2 linked regions of the Bradyrhizobium diazoefficiens genome follow. Each later gene encodes a partner of the first gene's protein in a complex. Links are inferred from orthologs where the notes say so. Each region holds a gene or a part of one and is shown on either strand. Other genes may lie near its edges.

What was found.
Region 2: the proteins of JJE66_RS13145 (region 1) and dnaN are in contact, whole or in part, in a cryo-EM structure (PDB 8GIZ), measured with the Escherichia coli proteins. The link is inferred for Bradyrhizobium diazoefficiens from one-to-one orthologs.

The regions. Positions count from the first base shown.
Region 1 is NZ_JAENXS010000001.1:2,793,900-2,797,177, forward strand. What follows is about bases 265-3,225. They hold JJE66_RS13145 (DNA polymerase III subunit gamma/tau), read left to right. Parts: upstream 265-804; coding sequence 805-2,646; downstream 2,647-3,225. Other genes in these bases: JJE66_RS13135 (HIT domain-containing protein), read right to left, coding at 265-410; JJE66_RS13150 (YbaB/EbfC family nucleoid-associated protein), read left to right, coding at 2,673-2,993; recR (recombination mediator RecR), read left to right, coding at 2,995-3,225. Outside these bases: more of JJE66_RS13135, read right to left, coding at 1-264; more of recR, read left to right, coding at 3,226-3,278. UniProt on the Escherichia coli protein: Part of the beta sliding clamp loading complex, which hydrolyzes ATP to load the beta clamp onto primed DNA to form the DNA replication pre-initiation complex.
Region 2 is NZ_JAENXS010000001.1:2,030,531-2,033,624, forward strand. The notes cover bases 37-2,813. They hold dnaN (DNA polymerase III subunit beta), read left to right. Parts: upstream 37-754; coding sequence 755-1,873; downstream 1,874-2,813. Other genes in these bases: dnaA (chromosomal replication initiator protein DnaA), read left to right, coding at 37-507; JJE66_RS09545 (endonuclease domain-containing protein), read left to right, coding at 2,001-2,366; recF (DNA replication/repair protein RecF), read left to right, coding at 2,455-2,813. Also shown: more of dnaA, read left to right, coding at 1-36; more of recF, read left to right, coding at 2,814-3,094. UniProt on the Escherichia coli protein: Confers DNA tethering and processivity to DNA polymerases and other proteins. Acts as a clamp, forming a ring around DNA (a reaction catalyzed by the clamp-loading complex) which diffuses in an ATP-independent manner freely and bidirectionally along dsDNA.

The sequences.
Region 1 (3,278 bases):
CAGATTTTTCGGCGAAGTGCGCTGATGAAATTCTGAACCTCCGTGGCATCATGCGCCAAGGGCTTCATCACGCCCCACACCGGCCGCGGCCAGGCGGCGTCGCTGGTGCGGCGTGCGATGATGTGGACATGAAGCTGCGGCACGAGGTTGCCCAGCGCTGCGACATTGAGCTTGTCGCATTTGGTGATCTCTTTCAGCGCGCGCGAGACGCGGGAGATCTCGGTCATCAACTGCGCCTGCTCGACCTCGTCGAGATCGATGATCTCGACCGCATCGGAACGCCGCGGCACCAGCAGCAGCCAGGGATAATGGGCGTCTTTGATGACCAGCACCTTCGACAGCGGCAAATCGCCGATGTCGATGGTGTCCTCTTTCAGGCGGGAGTGCAGCGACCAGGCGGGATCGGACATATGCGGTTCCGGATTGAGACTTGAGGGCTTCGTCATGGCAGGGCTCGATCGGCCATCCACACCCCCTCTTTGTCTCCACATTAAGGGCGCCGATCGCCGGAACAAGCCCGGGTAACGGCAAGTATGGCTGCCATCCGCAGGCTGGCACGGCAAATAGTCTACCCGCTTGCTTTCCCGCCCTTTTGGCCCCAAATAGGGACCGGGAGATTGGCGGTGGACGAGCCACTCGCCAACCGGGTCAGGTCCGGAAGGAAGCAGCCCTAACGAGGTCCGGATCGGGTCGCTCGTCAGTCTCCTACTTGTTTTTCCGAGCGAATTGCGCCGGCGGGCTTCCCGCCAGCGTGCTCCTTTCCGCAAACCGCCGGCCGAGAGAGATTTCATTGCGGATCGACCGATGACCGACGCTGGCGCCCCTCCCAATCACGACAGCGCCGGCCGGGCCGCCAACACGCCTTACCGGGTTCTGGCGCGCAAATACCGCCCCTCCAGCTTCGACGATCTGATCGGCCAGGAGGCCGTGGTCCGCACCGTCTCCAATGCGTTCGAGACCGGGCGGATTCCGCAGGCCTGGATCCTCACCGGCGTCCGCGGTGTCGGCAAGACCACCACCGCGCGTATCCTCGCCCGTGCGCTCAACTACGAGATGCCGGATGGTTCGGTGAAGGGGCCGACCATCCACATGCCGACACTGGGCGTGCATTGCCAGGCGATCATGGAAAGCCGGCACATGGACGTGCTGGAGATGGACGCCGCGTCCCACACCGGCGTCGACGATGTCCGCCAGATCAATGACAGCGTGCGCTATGCGCCGGCGAGTGCCCGCTACAAGGTCTACATCATCGACGAAGTCCATATGCTGTCGACGGCGGCGTTTAATGCCTTCCTGAAGACGCTGGAGGAGCCGCCGGAGCACGCCAAATTCGTGTTCGCCACGACGGAGATTCGTAAGGTTCCAGTCACGGTGTTGTCGCGCTGCCAGCGGTTTGATCTCCGCCGCGTCGAGGCCGACGTGCTGATGAAGCACCTCGCCAATATCGCGGCGAAGGAGAATGTCGAGATCGAGCCCGAGGCGCTCGGCATCATCGCGCGCGCGGCGGAAGGCTCGGTGCGTGATTCGCTGTCGCTGCTCGACCAGGCGATCGCCCATGCGGCCGGCGCCGTGAAGGCCGACGCGGTCAGGCAGATGCTGGGGCTCGCCGACCGGACTCGCGTCATCGACCTCTTCGATTCGCTGGCGCGCGGCGACATCGCGAGCGCCTTCAAGGAATTCCGCGACCAGTACGATGTCGGCGCCGATCCCATCGTCGTGCTCTCGGACCTCGCTGAATTCGTCAACTTCGTCACCCGCGTGAAGATCGTGCCGGCGACCGCCGACAATGTCGCCTATGGCGAGACCGAGCGGGTGCGGGCGCGGGATTTCGCCTCGAAGATCTCGATGCGCGTGCTGTCGCGGATGTGGCAGATGCTGCTCAAGGGCATCACCGAGGTGCAGGCCGCGACGCGGCCCGCTGCGGCCGCCGAGATGGTGCTGGTGCGCATCGCCTATGTCGCCGACCTGCCGACGCCGGACGAAGCGATCAAGATGCTGGAGCAGAACGGCGGCGGTTCGCCGGTCGTGAGTGGCGGCAGTGCTGCGCGCAGCAGCGCGCCGGCCGCGCCGATGGCCTCTGCATCGCCAGTTGCTTCAGCTCAGCCTGTTCGCATGCCGACATCGTCGCCGACCGCGTTCGGCGGCGGTGCCCGGCCGCAGATGGCCGCGCCCGCGCCGGATCCGCAAGCGGTCGCACCCCAGCTGCGCATCACGAGCTTCACCCAGCTCGTCGCGCTTGCCGGCCAGAAGCGCGACCTCATGACCAAGGGCGCGCTCGAAGGCGACATGCGGCTTGTCCGTTTCGAGGAGGGCCGGCTGGAAGTTGCGCTCGAGCCCAACGCGTCCAAGTCCATGATCTCCGAGCTGGCGCGCAAGTTCGAGCTGTGGACCGGCCGCCGCTGGACCATCGTTGTTTCCAACGAGCAGGGCCAGGCGACGCTGCGCTCGGTGAACCAGGCCGCCAAGCAGGAACACGCACGGTCCGCCGAGGCCGATCCGCGGGTGCAGGAGGTGCTCTCGCGCTTCCCCGGCGCGAAGGTCGTCGAGGTCCGCAGGCTTGCCCCCGAGACGCCGGAATCCAATATTAACGCTGACTACGGCTCTGACGATCCGCCCGACGGTTCCGACGCCGACGACGATCTCTGAGCCAACCTTTCCAAGGACGAACACCCATGGCTGATTTTCTCGGCATGATGAAGCAGGCGGCGCAGCTGCAATCCAAGATGCAGGAGATGCAGGACCAGCTCGCCAATGTGGAGGTCGAAGGCATCTCCGGCGGTGGTCTCGTCGCCGTGCGCATGACCGCGAAGATGGACGTCAAGGGCGTCAAGATCGACCCCTCGCTGATGAAGGCCGAAGAGCGCGAGGTGCTGGAAGACTTGCTGGTCACTGCGCTCGGCGATGCCCGCCGCAAGGCGGAGACGGCGATGCAGGAGAAGATGCAGTCGCTCACCGGTGGGCTCGGCCTGCCGCCGGGGCTGTTCGGCCAGTAATATGGGCGCAGTTGCAGGCCCCGAAATCGAGCGGCTGGTCCAGCTTCTCGCGCGCCTGCCGGGCCTTGGTCCGCGCTCCGCGCGGCGTGCGGCGCTGCATCTGATCAAGAAGCGCGAAGCGCTGATGATGCCGCTGTCCTCCGCCTTGCAGGTCGCTCTCGACAAGGTGCAAGTCTGCAAGACCTGCGGCAACATCGATACCCAAAATCCCTGCACGGTCTGCATCGATCCGAAGCGCGATGGCGCCATCATCGTCGTCGTTGCCGATGTTGCCGATCTCTGGGC
Region 2 (3,094 bases), 760 kb from region 1 along the record:
CTCAAGTCGCGCGTCGCGGCCGCCCGCACCCACCATGCGACCTTCGACGTGCCGGAGGAGGTGCTGACCTATCTCGCCCGCGCCATCACCCATAACGGCCGGGATCTCGAAGGCGCGATCAACCGCCTGCTGGCGCATTCGAAGCTCAACAACCGGCCGGTGACGCTGGAGATGGCCGAGCACGAAGTGCGCGACCTGATCCGACCGCAGGAGCCGAAGCGGATCAAGATCGAGGACATCCAGCGCGTGGTGGCACGGCAGTATAATGTCAGCCGCTCCGACCTCCTGTCCTCGCGCCGGACCGCCAATGTGGTGCGTCCGCGCCAGGTGGCGATGTACCTCGCCAAGACCCTGACCCTGCGCTCGCTCCCCGAGATCGGCCGCCGTTTCGGTGGCCGCGACCACACCACGGTGCTGCACGCGGTGCGCAAGATCGAGGCCCTGGTTTCCAAGGACAATGCGCTGTCCGAGGAAGTGGAGTCGCTGAAGCGCCAGCTTCAGGAATAAACGCCTAAGCTTTCCTCCCCCTTCCCGCCGCCCCGGCCATGCCCGGGCGGCGGTCGTGTTTCTGCCTGTAAATCGTGGGGAACTACCCCGCCATCCCTTGAATCCGGGGGCCATCCGCGCCACCTTGCGCGACCCTGGCGGCTTTGGTCATATCGGCTGGATCACCCGGCTTCCGGGGTCTTCGGTGCCGCGGCGCGCTTTCCTCCGCCCGGCTTTTTCAATCTTTGGGGATCGGGCGAGTGGTGCAATGAAAGTTACGGTCGAACGCGCGCAACTCCTGAAATCGCTGGGCCATGTCCACCGCGTGGTCGAGCGGCGCAACACGATTCCGATCCTGGGCAACGTGCTGGTCCGCGCCGAGAACGCGAAATTGTCGCTGAAGGCGACCGACCTCGACCTCGAAGTGACGGAGACGCTGCCTGCGGAAACCGCGACCGCGGGCTCGACCACCGTGCCGGCGCACATGTTCTACGACATCGTGCGCAAGCTGCCGGATGGTTCGCAGATCGTGCTGGAAGCCGACGGCGACCGCGCGGTGCTGGCGATCCGCGCCGGCCGCTCGCGCTTCACGCTGCAGACGCTGCCGGAGAATGATTTCCCGGATCTCGCCACCGGCGACCTGTCGCATTCGTTCTCGCTCGCCGCCAAGGACGTCAAGCGGCTGATCGACCGGACCCAGTTCGCGATCTCCACCGAGGAAACGCGCTATTATCTCAACGGCATCTATCTTCATGCCGCGGGCACGGCGACGGCCGCGACCTTGCGCGGCGTCGCCACCGACGGCCACCGCCTCGCCCAGCTCGATCTGGTGCAGCCCAAGGGCGCCGAGGGCATGCCCGGCGTGATCGTGCCGCGCAAGACCGTCGGCGAGGTGCAGCGGCTGATCGAGGACACCGAAGCCGAAGTCACGATCGAGCTGTCGCAGGCCAAGATCCGCTTTACGATCGGCAACGTCGTGCTGACCTCGAAACTGATCGACGGCACCTTCCCCGATTATGGCCGCGTCATTCCGCAGGGCAACGACAAGGAGCTCATTGTCGACAAGAAGGATTTCGAGAACGCGGTCGACCGCGTCTCGACGATATCGAGCGAGCGCGGTCGCGCGGTGAAATTGTCGCTGTCGCCGGGCAAGCTGGTGCTGTCGGTGACCAATCCGGATTCCGGCAGCGCCACCGAAGAGATCGAGGTCGAGTACGCCTCCGACGCGCTCGATATCGGCTTCAACTCCCGCTACCTCCTCGACATCGCCGCCCAGATCGAAGGCGACGTCGCCACGCTGAAGCTCGCCGATCCGGGCTCGCCGACCCTGGTCCAGGACAAGGACGACAAGAGCGCGCTGTATGTGCTGATGCCGATGCGGGTGTGAGGGAGGTGCCCCCTCCGCAGCACACCCTACCTCTGATGCCTAACGCGATGCCCATTGCTGTGCCCTCTCCCCTTGTGGGAGAGGGCTACTCCGCTGGCAGACACGCACTCGGTTGGGTGAGGGGTTTGTGCCGCAAGAGCCGTCCCATCGGCAAGACCCCAGACATCTCCGCCAATTCGCGAAGAACATGCGGCATGAGCCAACTGATGCGGAGACTGCAATGTGGCGGCTGCTCAGGGAACGGCGCCTATCGGACTTCAAGTTTCGTAGGCAGATCCCTTTCAAGAACTACATTCTCGATTTTGTCTGTTTCGATAAGCGCCTTGTGATCGAGATCGACGGAAGTCAGCATGCCGATTCGCAAAGCGATGCGACCCGGGATGCAATCCTCGCAGCCGAGGGATTTCTGATAGCCCGTTACTGGAACAACGACGTGCTGAAGCAATCCACTTCCGTCCAAGAGGATATTCTTGCAAAGCTTGCCGGGCGGTAAGATACCCCTCACCCGTCGCCTCACTTCGTGAGGCGCCACCCTCTCCCACAAGGGGAGAGGGGAAGAATCGCGTCCATCACGAATAAATATGACCCCCTCCCGCATTCATCGCCTGACGCTGACGCATTTTCGCAATTATCGGGCGGCGGGGCTCGAGACGGCGGCTGACATGGTGGCGCTGGTCGGGCCGAATGGGGCGGGCAAGACCAATTGCATCGAGGCGATCTCGTTCCTGTCGCCGGGGCGCGGCTTAAGGCGCGCCACGCTGGACGACGTCGCCGACAACCAGGGCGACGGCTCCTGGGCGGTCTCCGCGCAGGTCGAGGGCGCGCTGGGGCTCGCCACCCTCGGCACCGGCATCGAGCCGCCGCAGGCCGACAGCGCCATCAGCCGGCGTTGCCGCATCGACCGCGAGCCGGTCAATTCGGCCACCGCCTTCGGCGACCACATCCGCATGGTGTGGCTGACGCCGGCGATGGACGGATTGTTCCTGGGCGCGGGCTCCGAACGGCGGCGCTTCTTCGACCGCCTGGTGCTCGCGATCGACAGCCAGCACTCCAGCCGCATCTCCGCACTGGAACGTTCGTTGCGCTCGCGCAATCGCCTGCTCGAGACGCGCAATTACGACGACCATTGGTGTGATGCGATCGAGCGCGAGACCGCCGAACTTGCGGTCGCAGTCGCCGCGACGCGCGGCCAGACCGCGGCGCGGCTGACCGGCATGCTGA